Regions from separate parts of the Bradyrhizobium sp. B025 genome, predicted to be linked through region 4. Evidence: predicted binding sites of a transcription regulator. Region 4 holds the regulator's gene; each other region holds the start of a gene.

Region 1 (5,167 bases), 690 kb from region 4:
AGGCGGCCTCACCAAGCACTGGCCCGACGGCGAGCAGATGTCGATCTACGACGCCGCGATGAAGTACCAGCAGGAGCAGGTGCCGCTGGTGGTGTTCGCCGGCGCCGAATACGGCAACGGCTCCTCGCGCGACTGGGCTGCAAAGGGCACGCGCCTGCTCGGCGTGCGCGCGGTGATCTGCCAGAGCTTTGAGCGCATCCATCGCTCCAATCTTGTCGGTATGGGCGTGCTGCCGCTGACCTTCGAGGAAGGCACCTCCTGGTCGTCGCTCGGCCTGAAGGGCGACGAGAAGGTCACGCTGCGTGGTCTCGTCGGCGATCTGAAGCCGCGCCAGAAGCTGACCGCGGAGATCGTCTCCGGCGACGGTTCGTTGCAGCGCGTTTCGCTGCTTTGCCGCATCGATACGCTGGACGAGCTCGACTACTACCGGAACGGCGGCATCCTGCACTACGTGCTGCGCAAGCTCGCGGCTTAAGCGCGGATTTGTGAACGGTGGCTCACTGCGAAGTGAGTAGAAGGTTAAACGAAGGCGGCCTATCACAAGGCCGCCTTCGCGCGTTTGCGGCATGCTTCGGATGGGCCCGCCCGGCGGAAACTCCGCCCTGGACGGTCGAATGTGCCGTGCCCGTAAGACTACGGTGACCATCAGGCGATAAGATTTCCCTTCCCACGAGCAACGGTGTGCGGCGTTCGACATGACAGCAATGACGGCTTCTCATCTGATTTCACGTTGGTCCGGTGCCTTCTGGTCGGGAGCACTCGGCATCTGTGCGATCGTCGCCGTCATCCGTCCCGCTGAGGCTGATCCCCGCGCCGTGGTTGAGCTCTTCACCTCGCAGGGCTGCTCCTCCTGCCCGCCCGCCGACAAGATCATCGGCGATCTCTCCAGCGATCCCTCGATCATCGCGCTGAGCATGCCGATCGATTATTGGGATTATCTCGGCTGGAAGGACACGCTGGCGGATTCGCGCTTCTCGGCGCGGCAGCGCGCTTATTCGCGCATGCGCGGCGACCGCGAGGTCTACACCCCGCAGGTCGTGGTGAACGGCTCGACGCATGTCGTCGGCAGTGATCGTGCCGGCATCGAGAGTGCGATCGGCAAGACCGACAAAGGCATGGGCGTGATGAGCGTGCCGGTGACGATGTCGCTCTCGGGCAAGCAGATCAACGTGTCGGTGGCCGCGAGCAAGGAGCCGGCGATCTCGCACGGCGAAGTCTGGATCTGCTCGATTGCGAAGTCAGTGCCGATCGCGATCGCCAAAGGCGAAAATCGCGGACAGCAGATCACCTATCACAACGTGGTGCGCAACCTGCTCAAGGTCGGCGACTGGAACGGTCGTCCGGAAAGCTGGACGGTGCCGATCGAGAACCTCACGCGCGACGGCGTCGATGGCGCGGTGGTCTATGTCCAGGACGGCAGCCGCGAGAAACCCGGCCCGATGCTGGGCGCGGCATACACGTCGCTGCACTGACGCGCACGCTTCGCATTCTTCCTGATGCGCGGTCTGGCTCTATCTCCTCATGGTGAGGAGCGCGCCCCTTGCGCGCGCGGCGGACGATGCTGCGCATCGCCGCGAGAACCATGAAAGGCCCCGCTGATGCCGCTCGGGCCTCGATCCTTCGGGACGCCGCGCGAAGGATGAGGGAGAGAGCGTACGCAAGATCGTGTCGGAAAAATCTTGTCCCTCGTCATTCCGGGGCGCGCCTCTTTGGCGCGAGCCCGGAATCCATTTCTCAACTGGGAACCTTGGATTGATGGATTCCGGGCCCGCGCTTCGCGCGTCCCGGAATGACAGCGGGGGAAGAAACATCCCGACGCAAACAAAAAAGGACCAACTCGCGTTGGCCCTCCTTGTCGCGCGTACAGACCCGATCCCGTCGACCCCGGGGGGCTGGGGGCTGAGGAATCCGGAACCGAAAGGACCGGGTCAACGCACACAGCTCTTTTCGCAGTGCAGGGCGGCAGGCGCTGGGCGGAAAAGCGGCGATACTATGATTCCTGCTAACGATCCCGTGACGGTTCGTCGCGACAGAGTTCCACCGTTGCGTGTGTTCCGATTCGCCCCCGGTTCAATGGGTTGCACCGAGAGCTCTTCAAACAGCCCTCGAGAGCCCCTTGCGGTGGGGAACGGTTGGCGCAATCATGCGATTGTCATGATCCGCGGTTCCGGGGACGGTTTTCGCGGACGCGATCATGCCGTGCGATCAGGAGGCGCTCCATGAGTCTGACGTCGGAGGATGCCGATCCGAGCGAGCAGCGCGCGGCGGCGCGTCCCCCCGCTGCGAATGCGCAGCCGAACCAGGTGACCTTCAACCGGCTCGAGCTGCGCCGAATTCTCAATCTCTACGGCCGCATGGTCGCCGACGGCGAGTGGCGCGACTATGCCATCGACTTCCTGAAGGACCGTGCGGTGTTCTCGGTCTATCGCCGTGCCTCGGAAGTGCCGATCTATCGCATCGAGAAGGACCCGCGCCTCGCGCGCAAGCAGGGCATGTACAGCGTGATCTCGGCGACCGGCCTGATCCTGCGCCGCGGCCACGAGCTCGAGCGCGTGCTGCTGGTGATCGATCGCAAGCTGGCCGTGGTGTAGCAAACTCCTCTCGTCATTCCGGGATGCGCCGATAGGCGCAGGCCCGGAATCCATAACCCTGGCCTGTGGTTATGGATTCCGGGCTCGCGACTTCGTCGCGCCCCGGAATGACGATGAAGAAACGCTTACTTCCCCGGCACCGTGCTGGCGCCCTCGCCGAGCTCGCGCTGCATCATCACCGTGTCGAGCCAGCGGCCGAATTTCAGCCCGACATTGGGATGCGTGCCGATCATCCTGAAGCCGCCCTTGGTGTGCACGCCGATCGAGCCGGCATTGGCGGAATCGCCGATCACCGCGATCATCTGGCGGAAGCCGCGCGCCTCGCACTCGGCGATCAGCCGCTCCAGCAGCAACGAGCCGACGCCGCGGCGGTGGAAGGAGGGGTCGAGATAGATCGAGTTCTCGACCGTGAAGCGATAGGCCGGCCGCGGCCGGTAGGCGCCGGCATAGGCGTAGCCGGCAACGCGGCCGTCGAGGATGGCGACGAAATAGGGATAGCCGCCGTCGACCAGCGCGCGGTAGCGCCGCGTCATCTCGGCAAGATCCGGCGGCTCCAGCTCGAACGTCGCCGTGCCCTCGCGGACGGCCTGCTGGTAGATGGCGGTGATGGTGGGGAGGTCGGCCTCAAGGGTGGGCCTGATTTCAGGTGCGGACATGGGGGAAGATTAGAGCCTTCCCGCGGCGGCCGGAAGAGGCAACATCGTTTCCATATACTCCGTCATTGCGAGGAGCCCTTGCGACGAAGCAATCCAGAAATGCATCCGCGGAAGCACTCTGGATTGCTTCGCTGCGCTCGCAATGACGGTGTTCGTGGAGGCACCCGGCTCAAACAAAAACCCCGGCCTCTCGGCCGGGGTTCGTGTCGTCCACTCTCTCGCCGATCGCTTAATCGCGCTGGCCGAGGAGCTGCAGGAGCAGCGTGAACAGGTTGATGAAGTTCAGGTACAGCGACAGCGCGCCGGTGATGGCCGCACGCTCTGCGATGTCACCGCCGGCCGCAGCGTAGCCGTAGATGTAGTCGTTCTTCAGCCGCTGGGTATCCCAGGCGGTGAGGCCCGCGAACACCAGCACGCCGACCACCGACACGATGAACTGCAGCATCGAGCTCGCCAGGAACAGGTTCACCAGGCTCGCGATGATGATGCCGATCAGGCCCATGAAGAGGAACGAGCCCATCCCGGTCAGATCACGCTTGGTGGTGTAGCCGTAGAGGCTGAGCGCACCGAAGGTCGCCGCGGTGATGAAGAACACCCGCACGATCGAGGTGTGCGTGAACACCAGGAAGATCGACGACAGCGAGATGCCCATCAGCGCCGAGAACACCCAGAACAGGATCTGGGCGGTCGAGGGCGCCAGACGGTTGATGCCTGCCGAGATCACGAACACCATGGCGAGCGGCGCGAGCATGAACAGCCACTTCAGGGGGCTGACGAACATCGCATAGCCGAACGGCGTCAGGAACAGCTTGCCGACGCGGACGGCTTCCGGGGTCGGAACGTCGGTCACGGCGGCCATGTAGACGCCGAGTGCGGCAAGGCCCGTGATGGCGAGGCCAATGCTCATGTAGTTGTAGATGCGCAGCATGTAGGCGCGCAGGCCGGCATCGACCGTCGCGGCGTCAACACGCCCGGCGGCCCTGCCGAAAGGAGAAGCGTAGTTACGGTCTAGGTCCGACATGGTCGAATTCCCGTTGGTTGGCCGGATCCGGCATGAGGGTCGCCATGCCGCCGGTTCGTCAAACTCTATCTCGGATACCGATGTCTGCCGACTAAATTTTGGCTAACAATCGGGGGTCCGAACCCATTGGATATGTGGGAAACTAACACATTCGCTGCAACCGTCCACGCGCGGCCGAATGTCGCCCTCGCCGGCAATCCTGGCGAGCGGACGTGGTTAATCGCAAGAATCGTGCGTTTCCGCACCCGCGCGGCGGCCCGCTACCTTTTGTCACAAATTCCGCAACACCGTGGCGGGCTTTTTGTTCAACGCCAGGAGCGTGCCGGCGAGCCCGAGCCCGACAGTGACGACCAGGGCGGCCACGACCACGCCGGCCGCGCTGCCGGCCTGCCAGACGAAGCTGAGCGTCATCAGCCGCGTCACGATCATCCAGGCGGCGATGCTGCCGGCGATCACGCCGAAGACCGCGGTTGCAAGCCCGATCAGGAGGTATTCGAGCGCATAGGCGCCGAGCAGCCGCAACCGCGTCGCGCCCAGCGTCTTCAGGATCACCGCATCGTAGACCCGGTGGCGATGGCCGGCCGCGAGCGCCCCGCCCAGCACCAGGATCGCCGAGATCAGGGTCACGGCGCTGGCGCCGCGGATCGCCAGCGCAAGATTGGTCACGACCGAGCCGACCGTCTCCATCACCTCGCGCACGCGCACGCTCGTCACCATCGGGTAGGTGTCGGCCACCTGCTTGATGATCCTGCCGTCGCCTTCGGCATTGCTGCCGGCTTCCGTCAGCGTCGCGATATGGGTATGCGGCGCGCCCTTGAAGGCGTTCGGCGAGAACACCAGGACGAAATTGATGCCGAGGCCTTGCCAGTCGATGTTGCGCAGATTGCTGATCTTCGCCG
Region 2 (5,167 bases), 400 kb from region 4:
CGCTTCCACGGTGAGCGGCAGGGCGACGCCGCCGGCTGGGGTCTGGTCGGTGATGACGAAATCCTCCGGGCGGATGCCGAGGACGCCGGCCTCAGTCGCACTGCCACCGAGCTGCGATTTGATCTCGTCGGAGCGCGTCGACATCAGATTCATCGGCGGTGCTCCGATGAACGAGGCGACGAAGGTCGTGGCCGGCTTCTCGTAGATCGCCAGGGGATTGCCGACCTGCTCGACCTGTCCGCCGTTCATCACGACGAGAACGTCGGCGAGCGTCATCGCCTCGAGCTGGTCGTGGGTGACGTAGATCGAGGTCGTGTTGAGCCGGCGCTGCAATTTGCGGATCTCGACGCGCATCGCGATGCGCAGCTTGGCATCGAGGTTCGAGAGCGGCTCGTCGAACAAAAACACCTTCGGCTGGCGCACGATGGCGCGACCCATCGCGACGCGCTGGCGCTGGCCGCCGGAGAGCTGGCGCGGCTTGCGCTCCAGCATCGAGGTGAGCTCGAGCACGCGCGCGGCTTCCTCGACGCGGGTCTTGATCTCGGCTTCCGCCATGCCGCGGTTGCGCAGGCCGTAAGCCATGTTGTTGTAGACGCTCATATGCGGATAGAGCGCGTAGTTCTGGAACACCATCGCGATGTCGCGATCGGCGGGCTCGATCTGGTTGACGACGCGGCCGCCGATGTCGATCTCGCCGCCGGTGACGGTCTCGAGCCCCGCAACCATGCGCAGCAGCGTGGACTTGCCGCAGCCGGAGGGGCCGACCAGCACGCAGAACTGCCCGTCGGCGACATCGACGTTGACGCCTTTGATGGCCTCGAAGCCGCCGGTGTAGGTCTTGCGGACATTGCGCAGGGTGACGTTAGCCATGAAAACTCACTTCCAAGAACCTACTTTTCCGTCTCGACCAGGCCGCGCACGAACAGTCTCTGCATGGCGACGACGACGAACACCGGCGGCAGCATGGCCAGCACGGCGGTCGCCATCACGATCGGCCATTCGGTCAGCGCGTCGGTGGTGGTGATCATCTTGCGGATGCCGACCTGGATGGTCTGCATGTCGTCGCGGGTGGTGATGAGCAGCGGCCAGAGATATTGATTCCAGCCGAGGATGAACAGGATCACGAACAGCGCCGCCATGTTGGTGCGCGACAGCGGCAGCAGCGTGTCCCAGAAGAAGCGCAAGGGACCGGCGCCGTCGATGCGCGAGGCCTCCAGCAATTCGTCCGGCACGGTCATGAAGAACTGGCGGAACAGCAGCGTCGCGGTGGCCGATGCGATCAGCGGCAGCGACAGGCCCGCATAGCTGTCGAGCATGTGCAGGTCGGCGACGATCTTGTAGGTCGGATAGATGCGGACCTCGACCGGCAGCATCAAGGTGATGAAGATGATCCAGAAGATCGCCATCCGGAACGGAAAGCGGAAATACACGATCGCATAGGCCGAGATGATCGAGATCGCGATCTTGCCGATCGCGATCGCCAGCGCCATCACCAGCGAATTGAGCATCATGTTGCCGACGGGCTCGCGGGTCGAGCCGCTCGTGCCGACGAAGATGGTCTGGTAGTAGACCTCGAAGAAGTGCCCGCCCGGCAGCAGCGACATCTGCCCGTTCGCGATCAGTGCGTTGTCCTGGGTCGAGGCGACGATCGCGATGTAGACCGGGAATGCGACGATCGCGATCCCGATCCAGAGAATGAAATGGGCGACGTAGCGCCTGATGCCCTCGTCCTCGACCATCAGTAGGTCACCTTGCGTTCGACGAAGCGGAACTGGATTCCCGTCAGCACGATGACCATGACCATCAGGATCACCGATTGCGCCGCCGAGCTGCCGAGATTGCCGCCGAGCCGGCCGTCGGAATAGACCTTGTAGACCAGCGTGACCGTCGATGTTCCGGGCCCGCCGCGGGTCATGGTGTCGATGATGCCGAAGGTGTCGAAGAAGGCGTAGACGATGTTGACGACCAGCAGGAAGAAGATCGTGGGCGACAGCAGCGGGAAGGTCACGGTCCAGAACCGCCGCATCGGCCGCGCGCCGTCGATCGCGGCGGCCTCGAACACGCTTTTCGGGATGGCTTGCAGGCCGGCGAGGAAGAACAGGAAATTATAGGAGATCTGCTTCCACGCGGCGGCGAGGATGATCAGCGCTGCGGCCTGGTTGCCGTCGAGCAGCGGATTCCAGTCGACGCCCAGGCCGCGCAGATAGCGCGAGAGCACGCCAAGCGAGGGATGCAGCATGAAGATCCAGAGCACGCCGACCACGGGCGGCGCGACCGCATAGGGCCAGATCAGGAGCGTGCGGTAGAGCATCGAGCCGCGCAGCGGCTTGTCGGCCATCACGGCGAGCAGCAGCGCAAAGGACAGCGACGAGACGGCGATCGCGAACGAGAAGAAGAAGGTGCGGACGATCGCCTCGAAATAGGCAGGATCCCTGAACAGCTCGATGTAATTGTCGAACCAGACAAAGGTGCTCGACAGACCAAAGGCATCCTGGAGCAGGAAGGACTGGATCACCGCCTGCAGGGCCGGCCAGTAGAAGAAAATCAGGACGATCGCGAGCTGCGGCGCAACCAGCGCGTAAGGCAATAGCTTTGACTGGAAAATGGCTTGCTTTTGCATGATGTCAGCAGAAGCGGCAGGCCGGGTCGCGGCCTGCCGCTTCGATGCCTCACTTCACAGCGGTCTTTTCGAACTGCCGCAGCATCGTGTTGCCGCGTTCGACAGCGGCGTCGAGCGCCTGCTTGGCGGTCTTCTTGCCGGCCAGCGCCTGCTCGATCTCTTCCGACCAGACGTCACGCAGCTGCACCATGTTGCCGAGGCGCAGACCGCGCGAGTTCTCGGTCGGCTCCTTGTTGGTCAGCTCGAGCAGCGGGGTCTCGAGATAGGGCTGGTCCTTGTAGAAGCCCTCGGCCTTGGCCTTCTCATAGGCCGCCTTGGTGATCGGCAGATAGCCGGAGGCCTTGTGGATGTAGACTTGGCGATCGGTGTCGGAGAGGAACGTCAGGAATTTTGCGACGCCCTTGTATTCCTCGGCCGACTTGCCGCCCATGACCCAGAGCGAAGCGCCGCCGATGATCGAGTTCTGCGGCGCGCCCTTGACGTCGGGATAATAGGGCATCGGCACGGCGTTGAAGTTGAACTTGGCCTGTGCCTTGACGTTGCCGAAGAAGGCCGACGACGTCAGGTAGATCGCGCACTCACCCGAGGTGAAGCGGCCTTCGCCGGTGTTGGTGCGGCCGGCGTAGTCGTAGGTCTTGTCCTTCTGAAGTTCGACCAGCTTCTCGAGATGCTTGACCTGGAGCGGGCCGTTGAACTCGAGCTTGGTGTCGAAGCCGTCGAGGCCGTTCGCCTTGGTCGAGAGCGGCACGTTGTGCCAGGCGGAGAGCTGCTCGAGGTTGACCCAGGTGATCCATGAGCCGGAGAAGCCGCAGGTCGGATGACCGTTGTCGTGCAGCTTCTTGGCGACCTCGAACACTTCGGGCCAGGTCTTCGGGATCTCGGCGTTGACCTTCTTGAACTCGTCGAGGTTGACCCACATCACGGTCGAGGACGAGTTGAAGGGGAACGACAGCATCTCGCCCTTCGACGTGGAGTAGTAGCCGGTGATGGCGGGCAGATAGATCTTGGGATCGAACTTCTCGCCGGCGTCGGCCATCAGCTTGTAGACGGGCTTCACGGCGCCGGTCGCGGCCATCATGGTCGCGGTGCCGACTTCGAACACCTGCATGATGTGCGGCGCGTTGCCGGCACGGAACGCGGCGATGCCCGCGTTCATCGTGTCGGGATAGTTGCCCTTGTAGGTCGGGATGACCTTGTAGTCGCTCTGCGACGCGTTGAAGTCGGTGGCAAGCTTGACGATGACGTCGTTGTTGGCGCCGGTCATCGCGTGCCACCACTGGATTTCGGTCACGGCCAGGGCCGGCGAGGCCGACATGCCGACCGTGATTGCAAATGCGGCAGCCGCCCCAAAGTGTCGAAGTGCCATCAAGAAAACCTCCCTTGGCCGTCAATAAAGAAGCGCTTGCGCTAGCAGCGCCATATGACGTTCACATGACTGTGTAAGCGGCCGAAACGAAAGCGGCAAGCGTTGGAAAAGGGAAGCCGTCAAATAGGCGAATGCGACGCGGACAGCCTCGTCCGTTCGCGCTGCACACGCGTGGGTCGCGCCGCAGTGCGGCATTGCTCGTGTGAGGTCGACGATCAGGCCGCGGGCTCCAAAACCTCTCCCGCTTGCGGGAGAGGTCGCGCCGAAGGCGCGGGTGAGGGCTCTCTCCTCTGGGGGATTGTCCCATTGCGGAGACACCCTCTCCCCAACCCTCTCCCGCAGGCGGGAGAGGGAGCGCAGCATCGTTGCCCTAGCGCTTGCGCTCGGGGCCGCAGACCGTGCCCTTCTCGACCATCGCGTCGATCTCGGCCTTGGAATATCCGAACTCGCCCAGCACCTCCGCCGAGTGCTGGCTGAATTTCGGCGGCAGCCGGCGCAGGCTCGGCTTGCTGCGATCGAGCCGGATCGGCGAGGCGACGCCCTTGTACCAGTCCTTCTCGATAATATCGCCGCGGTAGATCGTGTGCGGGTTCGTCAACGCCTGGTCGATCTTCTGCACCGGGCCCGCGGGCAGGCCCGCCGCGAGCAGGCGATTGCAGAGCGGCTCGGCCTCATGCTGGCTGAACACCGCGGCAAGCTCGGCGCGCAGCGCCTCGCGATTGGCGATGCGGTCTTTGTTGCGTGCAAAGCGCGGATCGGTGCCGAGCTCGGGCTTGCCGATCTCCTTGGCGAGCTTGCGGAAGGTGCCGTCATTGCCGACGCCGATGAAGATGTTGTCGGTCCTGGTCGGGAAGATCGCGTAAGGCACGAGATTCGGATGCTCGTTGCCGGTGAGGCCCGGCGGCTTGCCATGCATGAAATAGTTCGCGGTGTGCGGATGCATGATGGCAAGGCCGGTCTCGTACAGCGTGGTCTCCAGGAACTGGCCCTTGCCCGAGCGCTGCCGCTCCGACAGCGCCATCAGGATGCCGATCGCTGCATAGAGGCCGGTCGTGATGTCGACCAGCGGCACGCCGATCCGCATCGGGCCGCTTTCGGGCGAGCCGGTGGCCGCGATCATGCCGGTCATGGCCTGGATGATGGCATCATAGCCGGGATTGCCGCCGCGCGGGCCGTCGGCG
Region 3 (5,167 bases), 3.8 Mb from region 4:
CTCGGTTGCAGCCCCACGCGACATATAGGCTTCCGGCCTGCCGTCATGTTTCGACAATGGCCGAAGGATGGATGTGTGGCGAGCGTGCCCACCCGAAACTCGGCGTCGTCGCCCGCGCAGGCGGGCGATCCAGTACTCTGCAGCCGCGCGCGGGAAATGACGACGGCCGAGGCAAGGGCAAAAGCGCCGCGCGAACCACCGCGCGGCGCTTTCCTGCCTACACCAGCGCTAGCTCGCCGCGCGCAGATTCACCTTGCTCTCGGCGAGCGCCGTGAGCTTCTGGTCGGTCGCCTTCTCTTCCTCGAGCGTCTTGGCGAGCACGGCGGCGCAGTCGCTCCGGCCGAGCTGCTTGGCCCAGGCGATCAGGCTGCCGTAACGCACGATCTCGTAATGCTCGGCGGCCTGCGCCGCATTGATCAGCGCAGCGTCCAGCACCGCCTTGTCGGCGACCTCGCCGGCGGTCTCGTCGGCCTCCTCGATGATGCCGTCGATCGCCGGGCAGTCGACCGCCTTCACCTGTGCGCCGTGCATCTTGAACACTTCCTCGAGCCGCTTGACGTGCTGCTTCGTTTCCTCGAGGTGCGTCAAAAAGCCCTTTTTCAGCCGCGGGTCGGTGGCCTTGTCGGCCATCTTCGGCAGCGCCTTGGTGAGCTGCTGCTCGGCATAGTAGATGTCCTGGAGCTGATGCACGAACAGGTCGTTCATGGTCTTGATGTCTTTTGTGAACAGTCCCATCGTTCCGATCCTCTTGGGTTTCGGGAACACGGGGGCGCCGGCTCGCACGAATAGCCGCATATTCCCGCCATGTTCGATTGCTGATGGGGCGCTAACGGGCACGCGGCATCGACGTTCCAAAAAAGCCGGCATCGCTTGCGCTGGAACAATGCCGCGGACGGCACGATATGAAAGCATGCCAATATACGAACGCGCGGGCCTGGCCGGTTTGGCGACTCATATGCTTAACGCGCGTCCGATGTGAACCACATATGACAAAAGTCGCCGGTCCGGCACAGAACCTATCCTTGTCAAGGGCTGCACAAGTCACCGTTTTTGTCTTAAATGAGCTGGATCATGCCTAGCGATCGACGCCTGCCTTTGGCAACCATCGCGCCCGACTGGCCAATGCCTGGCCTTGTCGGTCTTGCCCCCTGCCGGGAGGATGAATGCACGGACTGCTGCCCGCGTTGAAGCGCGGCTTCAAGAGATGGATTGGCTGGCGACGGCTCGGAATTGCCGCGAGCGTCTTCATCATCGCCTTCGCAATCACCACGCTGGTGCGGACCCTCAAAGGTATCGATACCGGCGTCATCCTGACCGCATTGACCGAGATTCCCCGCGGGAATATCGGGCTGGCGGCGATCTGCGTCTTCTTCGCGTTCTGTACGCTGACCTTCTACGATTTTTTTGCACTGCGAACGATCGGCAAGAAGCACGTGCCCTATCGCATTGCAGCGCTCTCCAGCTTCACGTCCTATTCGATCGGCCACAACATCGGCGCCACCGTCTTTACCGGCGGCGCGATCCGCTTCCGGATCTATTCGGATTACGGGCTGAACGCGATCGACGTCGCAAAGATCTGCTTCCTGTCGGGCCTGACCTTCTGGCTCGGTAACATCTTCGTGCTCTCGATCGGCATGGCCGTCCATCCCGATGCCGCCTCCTACATGGATCAGCTGCCGTCGTCGATCAACCGGCTGATCGCGTTCGGCGGCCTCGCCTCGATCGGCGCCTATCTGGTCTGGCTCTGCATGGGCGAGAAGCGCCGCGAGCTCGGCCAGAAGGGTTGGAAAGTGGTGCTGCCCTCGGCGCCGCTGACGCTGGTGCAGATCCTGATCGGCGTGGTCGATCTCGGCTTCTGCGCCACGGCGATGTACCTCTTGATACCGGCCAATCCGCCGATCGACTTCCTGTCGCTGGCGGTCGTGTTCATCCTGGCGACGCTGCTCGGCTTTGCCAGCCATGCCCCCGGCTCGATCGGCGTATTCGATGCCGCCATGCTGGTGGCGCTGCCGGAATTCGGCCGCGAGCAGCTTCTGGCGACGCTGCTGGTGTTCCGCCTGCTCTATTTCGTGATCCCGTTCGGCCTCGCCATCTCCATCATGGGCACGCGCGAGCTCTGGATGAACGTGGTCGAGCCCTGGCAGGAGCGACGGCGGCTGGCGGAGGCCTGCGCCCAGGCCAACCTGCCCAAGCAGGTGGCGGCAATGGAGCGCGAGCGGTCGCTGCGACAGGCCAGCAAGCGCTAGGGCGCTGGACGGCGCCCGCAAAAATCGTCAGACAAGGTTGCGGGCGGGGGGAGCAATCCTCTCTTATTTCCGCCTCAACTTTGCCGTTGAACACGCGGGCCATGATCCGACCATCTCTTCGCACCTTCTTCGCGGGCGCCCTGCTGCTTGCCGGGATTTTGACCGCTTTGCCGCCCGAGCGCGCAGCCGCGCAGGACGCCGGCGCCATGCAGATCAATTGGGAGGTGCGCAACCGCTTCCGCCTGTTCCGCGAGGAGCGCGACTTCCTGCTTCATGTGGAGAACGCGCGTAACCGCAGCATCCTCGCCGCCGAGCAGTCGCTGGAGCTCCAGAGCGAGGGTCGCGGCTGGGCCCGCAACATGGTCAACCGGCTCTGCATCGACCTCCAGGGCCGGGTCAACCAGCCCTGCGCCCGCGACAACGTCAAAGAGAACTACCTCACCCCGATCGACCATCCCGTGACCGTGCGCCTGACCGGCGCGGTGCCGGTCGGCGCCACCTGCGCCTGGTCGTTCGACGACGGCGACGGGCCGCAGACCTCGACCTTCGACTGTGCCGAGCCGGTCAACCTGCGCGTCCGCTACGGCCGGCAGACGGTCGCGAGCGTCGACGTCTCCTCCGGCTCCGATCCGACCCAGCGCGTTCAGACCGAGATCCAGGTCCGCGACATCTTCGTCGCCGGCCTCGGCGACAGCATCGCCTCGGGCGAAGGCAATCCCGACCGGCCGCTGGCGCTGTCGGACGAAGGTTTCTGCTTCCGCTCCTATCTCGGCACCGCCGGTGCGCAGTACTACCGGCCGAGCCGCGCCGGCTATAAAGGCGGCCGAGCCTGCGAGGCGCCCGATACGCTCGCCAACTGGCAGCGCTACGGCGCGCTCTGGTTCAACTCCCCCTGCCACCGCTCGCTCTACAGCTACCAGGCCCGCACCGCGCTGGCGCTCGCGGTGCGCTACACCCACATCGCGGTGACCTTTCTGCCGCTCGCCTGCACCGGCGCCAGCATCGGCGACGGGCTGCTCGGCTCGCAGCGCGCCCGCGAATGCGCGCCGAGCAAGAACGGCAATTGCCAGACCAGCGTGAACGCGCAGGTCGCCGAGCTGCGCGAGGCGCTCACCGCGGCGAAAAAGCGCCAGCCGGACCGCACGCTCGATCTCGTGCTGCTCTCGATCGGTGCCAATGATGTCTACTTCTCCGGTCTCGTCGCCGACGTCATCGTCGACACCGCGACCGAGCGCGCGCTGTTCCGTCGCTCCGGCGTGATGGCGAGTGTCGACGATTCCCGCGATGCGCTGGCGCGCGAGCTGCCGCAGAATTTCGTCAAGCTGCGCGAGGCGCTGAAGCCGCTGGTCGGCGGCGACCTCTCGCATGTGGTCTATGTCTCCTACGCCAATCCGGCGCTCGCGGACGGCGGCGTGCCCTGCCGCGGCGGCCGCGCCGGCTTCGACATTCATCCGTCCTTCAACGCCGATCCGCAGCGCCTCGCCCGCGTCTCGACCTTCGTCGACACCGAATTCCTGCCTCAGTTGAAGGGGCTCGCCACCTGCACCCGCGGCGCGCTGTGCCGCGATCCCGAAGCCGACCGCATGACCTTCGTCGATGCGCATCAGGCAGCGTTCGCCGATCACGGCTTCTGCGCGCATGCGGGCAACGATCCCGAATTCGACCGCACGTGTTTTGCCGAGAACGGCCAGAGCTTCAATCCCGATATCGTGAGCGCGGCGAGCCAGCCGATGCTGTGCGGCCGCGGCGCCTCCGAGTATCGCGCCTATCTGCCGCGCGCGCGCTGGATCCGCGACGCCAATGACAGCTACTTCGCCGCGATGACCTATCCGCAAGGCCTGCCGGCCGCGAGCCAGCCGACCGACATCCACGACGCCACCTGGGGCGTGCTCTCCGCCGTCTATGGCGGCGCCGTGCATCCAAGCGCCGAAGGCCACGCCGCGATGGCGGATGCGGCGCTGCCGGCCGCAAGCAGCGTGCTCGGGCTGGACGCAGTACCGCCGCCCGTGACGCGGGGACTGCTGCCGCAGCTGCTACCGAGCGCGCGGCAATAGAAGCAAGAGCGAGCGCTCTCCACACCGTCATTGCGAGCGCAGCGAAGCAATCCAGAGTCCATCCGCCGAAAGATTCTGGATTGCTTCGCTGCGCTCGCAATGACGCGCTGTGAGTACGAATACTATCTCCCCGAGTCGTCCTGGCTTTCGCCAGAACGACGATTGGGACGAGCGCGGTCTCCATCCTCACGATCGTTCCCTCCCACCTGCCGTTCCATCAATCCAAAAACGGCATCGATCGATACTCCCTTGAACTTGGACACTTTGCCGCGCGCGCCTCTAGGAGTCGTGGTGAGGAAACATTTCGAGTTCTAAGGAGGCGCGTGATGAGCGCAGTGGTGTCCGCAGCGGACGTGAGGAGGTCTCGCGTCAGGCTGTTCATCGTGACCATGTTGTTCCTGGTCACGACCGTCAACTACGCCGACCGCGCCACGCTCTCGATCGCGGGCCCCGCGCTCTCCAAGGAGCTGCATCTCGATCCCGTCGCGATGGGCTGGATCTTCTCGGCCTTCGGCTGGTCCTATGTGATCGCGCAGGTGCCGGGCGGCTGGCTGCTCGACCGCTACGGCTCGCGCCTCGTCTATGCCTTCAGCATCATCGTCTGGTCGCTGTTCACGCTGATGCAGGGCTGGGTCGGCTTCCTCAGCGCCGGCGCTGCCATCGTCGTGCTGTTCGCACTCCGCCTCCTTGTCGGCGTCGCGGAAGCGCCGTCCTTCCCCGCCAATGCCCGCATCGTCGCCGCCTGGTTTCCCGGCAACGAGCGCGGCACCGCGTCCGCCTTCTTCAATTCGGGCCAGTATTTCGCGACCGTGATCTTCGCGCCGCTGATGGGCTGGATCGCGCATGACTACGGCTGGCGCTACGTGT
Region 4 (5,167 bases):
GAGATCGCCTGATGGCACCACGGCCTTGATGCCGATCAGGAGGCCCTCGCCGCGCACCTCGCTGACGACATCGCCATGACGATCGATCACGGAGGCGAGCTTCTGCTTGAGCAGCAGCGACATCTTCTGCACATGGTCGAAGAAGCCGGGCTTCAGCATGACGTCGAGCACGGCATTCGCCGCCGCGACCGCGAGCGGATTGCCGCCGAAGGTCGAGCCGTGCGAGCCGGGACCCATGCCGGCCGCCGCGTCCGCGGTGGCCAGGATCGCACCGATCGGGAAGCCGCCGCCGAGCGCCTTGGCCAGCGACATCACGTCAGGTGTGACGCCGGTACGCCGATGCGCGAACAGATCGCCGGTGCGGCCCATGCCGGTCTGCACCTCGTCGAAGGCGAGCAGCAGGCCCTTCTCGTCGCAAAGCTGGCGCAATGCCTTGAGGAACGCAGGCGTTGCGGAACGCACGCCGCCCTCGCCCTGAATCGGCTCGATCAGGATGCCGGCGGTCTGCGGACCGATTGCCTTCTTCACGGCCTCGATGTCGCCATGCGGGACCTGGTCGAAGCCATCCATCGGCGGACCAAACCCTTCGAGATATTTTGCAGATCCCGTCGCAGCCAGCGTCGCCAGCGTGCGGCCGTGGAAGGCGCCTTCGAAGGTGATGATGCGGTAACGTTCCGGATGACCCTTGGAGAAGTGATGATGGCGGACCAGCTTGATCACACCTTCCAGCGCCTCGGCGCCGGAATTGCAGAAGAACACGAAGTCCGCGAAGCTTTCATTGCACAGGCGCGTCGCGAGCTTCTCGCCGTCCGGACTCTGGAACAGGTTCGACATGTGCCAGAGTTTTGTGGCCTGCTCCTGCAGCGCCTTGACCAGCGCGGGATGGGCGTGGCCGAGCGCGTTCACGGCGACGCCGGAGGTAAAATCGAGATAGCGATCGCCATTGGTCGCAATCAGCCAGCAACCTTCGCCGCGCTCGAAACCGAGGTCGGATCTGGCGAAAACGGGAAGCAAATGCGGCGCTGCGCTGTTAGTCATGACGATCACTTGATGTTGCGGACGGCCTGAACACGCTCACGCAGCGCACCATTGACCGGCCCGGAAAACGAAACGTGCCGCCTTTTAAGGGCGGCACGTGACACTATCTTATGCCTGGTGAAACCGGTGTCAATGCCGCCCGAAAGCCTCGCGAAACGCTGAATCCGTAGTCTTGCGGAGCCGAAATTGCGGGGTTTTCGCCACGGAACATGTGGAAGCGAGTCGGCGGACTCTTGCGCGTGAGTCACGCCATATTGTAGCGTTTGGCTTGTCAGATACGACATCTCGTGCAGTGTTTCTGATCCTCTAAGTCCTCATGTACCGGCGTAGACGTTCGGGCGTTATCGGCGCGCCCGGCGAGCCTTAAGGGATTCTGACGGCACGGGTTTTTCGAGGCTTAGGCATTCGCCGCGAGGCGCCAGGATGGCAGCCGCACGGCGAGGGAAAGGGTGCAATGACGGTTTTGACCTGGTCCGACGATCGCGTCGAGCAGTTGAAAAAGCTCTGGGAGGCCGGATTATCGGCCAGCCAGATCGCAGCCGAGCTCGGGAACGTGACCCGCAATGCCGTGATCGGCAAGGTACACAGGCTCGGCCTATCCGGCCGCGCCAAGAGCCCCTCATCGGCGGCTCCGCGGCCGCGCAAGGCGCGCCCCGCGCAGCACATGATGCGGGTGAGCCGCCCCATTGCGCGCGGCAACACCGCGCTGGCGCAGGCCTTCGAGGTCGAGGTGGAGGCCGAACCGGTCACCTACGACAACGTGGTGCCGATGAGCCAGCGGCTGTCGCTGCTGGAGCTGAACGAGGCGACCTGCCACTGGCCGGTCGGCGATCCCTCGAGCCCGGATTTCTTCTTCTGCGGCGGCAGGGCGCTGTCGGGCCTGCCCTACTGCGCGCAGCACTCGCGCGTGGCATATCAGCCCGCCGCGGATCGCCGGCGCGCACCGGCGAAGCCCTCGCGGTGAGTTTGTTCTGAAATCGAGCGACGGCCGTCACGCGTTGACGGCCCAACAAACTCGATGTCGTCCCGGACAAGCGCGCCTGAAGCGCGCGCAGATCCGGGACCCATAACGACCGCAAGATGTGGCTACGGGGACTCGGAGTTACCTTCTTCGCGCGACAACCACGCCCTGTGATTATGGGTCCCGGATCTGCGCTTACGCTTGTCCGGGACGACACTGAGAGTGTGGCTGTAGCCCGCTAAACCAACGCCTGCAAACCTTACGTCTGCTCCGCCTTCGCAAAGCGATCATCCAGCGCGTAGCCGGCTCCGCGGACGGTGCGGATGGGATCCTGCTCGCGGCCGAGATTGAGCAGCTTGCGCAGGCGGCCGATGTGGACGTCGACGGTGCGCTCGTCGATGTAGATGTCGCGGCCCCAGACGCTGTCGAGCAGCTGCTCGCGCGAGAACACGCGGCCGGGATGCTCCAGGAAGAACTCCAAGAGGCGATATTCGGTCGGGCCGAGGTCGATCGGCCGGCCCGAGCGCGCGACGCGGCGCTTGTCGCGATCGAGCTCGATGTCGCCATAGGCCAGCACCGTGGCGAGCCGCTCCGGGCTTGCGCGCCGCAGGAGGCCCTTCACGCGCGCCAGGAGCTCCGGCACCGAGAACGGCTTGACGATGTAGTCGTCAGCGCCGGTCGCAAGACCCCGCACCCGCTCGCTCTCCTCGCCGCGCGCGGTGAGCATGATGATCGGGAGCTGCTTGGTCTCGGGCCGGGTCCGCAGCCGGCGGCACAGCTCGATGCCTGACAGTCCCGGCAGCATCCAGTCGAGTACGATCAGATCGGGGATGTGTTCCTTGAGGCGGGTGTCGGCGTCGTCGCCGCGCATCACCGTCTCCACATCATAGCCGTCGCCTTCGAGGTTGTAGCGGAGAAGCTCGGTGAGAGCTTCCTCGTCCTCAACCACCATAATGCGTGCGCCCATGGTGTCGTCGCTCCTTAAGTCTTCAGGTATTCGGGACCGTCGTGGCGAAGGTCGTCATGTCGCCCTTCGGCCGCTTGTCGGTGATCGCCTGGCCCTCGATCATGTAGAACACGGTCTCGGCGATGTTGGTGGCGTGGTCGCCGATCCGCTCGATGTTCTTGGCGCAGAACATCAGATGGATGCAGAACGAGATGTTGCGCGGATCCTCCATCATGTAGGTGAGGAGCTCGCGGAACAGCGAGGTGCAGATGGCGTCGACTTCCTCGTCGCCCTTCCACACCGCCATCGCCGCCGGCAGATCATGCGCGGCATAGGCGTCCAGCACCGACTTGACCTGCTGCTGCACGAGGTCGGTCATGTGCTCGAGGCCGCGGAACAGCTTGAGCGGATGGAAATCCGTCTCCAGCGCCGCGACGCGCTTGCCCATGTTCTTGGCGAGGTCGCCGATGCGCTCGAGATCGGTCGCAACGCGCATGGCGCCGACGATCTCGCGCAGATCGACCGCCATCGGCTGGCGGCGGGCGATGGTGAGCACGGCGCGCTCCTCGATGCGCTTCTGCAGCGCGTCGAGCTCGGTGTCGGTGGCGACGACGCGCTGGCCGAGCGCGACGTCTCGGCGGATCAGCGCGTCGACGGAATCGACGATCATGCGCTCGGCGATCCCGCCCATCTCGGCGACGAGCCGGGTGAGCTCCTGGAGGTCGGTGTCGAAGGCCTTTGCGGTATGTTCAGAACCCATGTCCCGTCTCCTCAGCCGAACCGGCCGGTGATGTAATCCTGCGTGCGCCGGTCGCTCGGCGACGTGAAGATCTTGCTGGTGTCGTCGAACTCGATCAGCTCGCCGAGATACATGAACGCGGTCTTGTCGGAGACGCGCGCCGCCTGCTGCATGTTGTGGGTGACGATCGCGATCGTGTAGTTCTCGGACAATTCCTGGATCAGCTCCTCGACCTTGGCGGTCGAGATCGGGTCGAGCGCCGAGCAGGGCTCGTCGAACAGGATCACCTCGGGCCGCACCGCGACGGTGCGGGCGATGCAGAGGCGCTGCTGCTGGCCGCCGGAGAGCGACAGGCCGGAGGCGTTGAGCTTGTCCTTGACCTCGTTCCACAGCGCGCCGCCGCGCAGCGCCTTCTCGACGCGGTCGTCCATCTCGGACTTCGAGATCTTCTCGTAGAGGCGGATGCCGAAGGCGATGTTCTCGTAGATCGTCATCGGGAACGGCGTCGGCTTCTGGAACACCATGCCGACGCGGGCGCGCAGCAGGTTGAGGTCGAGCTTGCCGTCGAGGATGTTGGTCTGGTCGAGCATGAGCTGGCCGGTGGCGCGCTGCCCCGGATAGAGGTCGTACATCCGGTTGAAGATGCGCAGCAGGGTCGACTTGCCGCAGCCGGACGGGCCGATGAACGCGGTGACGCGGTTGGTGCCGAGCGTCAGGTTGATGTTCTTCAGCGCGTGGTGCTCGCCGTAATAGAAGTTGAGGTTGCGCACCGTCACCTTGGCCGGCGCTTCCGGCAGCAGCGGCGCCTGGGGCAGCCCACCGGCCGCGCTCATCGATACGGAAAGCTCACTCATTTTGCGGTCCTCTCGGCGCCAAGGATGCGCGCGCCAATATTCAGGGCAAGCACGGTAATCGTGATCAGCAGCGCGCCGCTCCAGGCGAGCTGCTTCCAATAGGCGTAGGGGCTCTGGACGAAGTTGTTGATGGTGACCGGCAGGTTCGCCATCGTCTTGTTCAGGCCAAGGCTGAAGAACTGGTTCGACAGCGCGGTGAAGAGCAGCGGCGCGGTCTCGCCGGCGACGCGGGCGGTGGCTAGCAACACGCCGGTGATGAGGCCGGAGCGGGCGGCACGATAGGCGATCCGCTTGATCACCAGCGAGCGCGGCAGGCCGAGCGCGGACGCCGCCTCGCGCAGCGCGTTCGGCACCAGCAGCAGCATGTCCTCGGTCGTGCGCAGCACCACCGGGATGACGATGACGGCGAGCGCGAGGCTGCCTGCGATCGCCGAGAAGCCGCGCATCGGCACCACCACCGCGCCGTAGATGAACAGACCGATGATGATCGAGGGCGCCGAGAGCAGGATGTCGTTGATGAAGCGGATCACCGAGGTCAGGCGGTCGTTGCGGCCGTACTCCGCGAGATAGGTGCCGGCGAACAGGCCGAGCGGCGCGCCAATGCCGACGCCGAGCACGGTCATGATGAT

The links. The regulator PhoB, encoded in region 4, activates phosphate uptake and scavenging genes when phosphate is short. The targets are predictions, from matches to a motif close to TGTCATNNANCTGTCAT.
Region 1: a site for PhoB is predicted at 2,140-2,156, ahead of ACE10W_RS41210 (DUF2794 domain-containing protein). Genes of this name have one in related genera too.
Region 2: a site for PhoB is predicted at 4,041-4,057, ahead of ugpB (sn-glycerol-3-phosphate ABC transporter substrate-binding protein UgpB). Genes of this name have one in related genera too.
Region 3: a site for PhoB is predicted at 976-992, ahead of ACE10W_RS26410 (YbhN family protein). Genes of this name have one in related genera too.

Annotation. Positions count from the first base shown of each region.
Region 1 is NZ_CP170150.1:8,711,144-8,716,310, reverse strand. Features, by position in the region: gene acnA (aconitate hydratase AcnA) at 1-475, shown strand, start outside; gene ACE10W_RS41215 (thioredoxin family protein) at 696-1,472, shown strand; gene ACE10W_RS41210 (DUF2794 domain-containing protein) at 2,220-2,591, shown strand; gene ACE10W_RS41205 (GNAT family N-acetyltransferase) at 2,717-3,247, opposite strand; gene ACE10W_RS41200 (Bax inhibitor-1/YccA family protein) at 3,477-4,268, opposite strand; gene ACE10W_RS41195 (ABC transporter permease) at 4,539-5,167, opposite strand, start outside.
Region 2 is NZ_CP170150.1:73,705-78,871, forward strand. Features, by position in the region: gene ACE10W_RS00360 (sn-glycerol-3-phosphate import ATP-binding protein UgpC) at 1-870, opposite strand, end outside; gene ugpE (sn-glycerol-3-phosphate ABC transporter permease UgpE) at 891-1,739, opposite strand; gene ugpA (sn-glycerol-3-phosphate ABC transporter permease UgpA) at 1,739-2,620, opposite strand; gene ugpB (sn-glycerol-3-phosphate ABC transporter substrate-binding protein UgpB) at 2,670-3,986, opposite strand; gene ACE10W_RS00380 (CaiB/BaiF CoA-transferase family protein) at 4,357-5,167, opposite strand, start outside.
Region 3 is NZ_CP170150.1:5,630,175-5,635,341, forward strand. Features, by position in the region: gene ACE10W_RS26405 (ferritin-like domain-containing protein) at 229-735, opposite strand; gene ACE10W_RS26410 (YbhN family protein) at 1,164-2,246, shown strand; gene ACE10W_RS26415 (hypothetical protein) at 2,348-4,300, shown strand; gene ACE10W_RS26420 (MFS transporter) at 4,627-5,167, shown strand, end outside.
Region 4 is NZ_CP170150.1:471,053-476,219, reverse strand. Features, by position in the region: gene ACE10W_RS02135 (aspartate aminotransferase family protein) at 1-1,038, opposite strand, end outside; gene ACE10W_RS02130 (GcrA family cell cycle regulator) at 1,493-2,002, shown strand; gene phoB (phosphate regulon transcriptional regulator PhoB) at 2,259-2,966, opposite strand; gene phoU (phosphate signaling complex protein PhoU) at 2,989-3,705, opposite strand; gene pstB (phosphate ABC transporter ATP-binding protein PstB) at 3,717-4,538, opposite strand; gene pstA (phosphate ABC transporter permease PstA) at 4,535-5,167, opposite strand, start outside.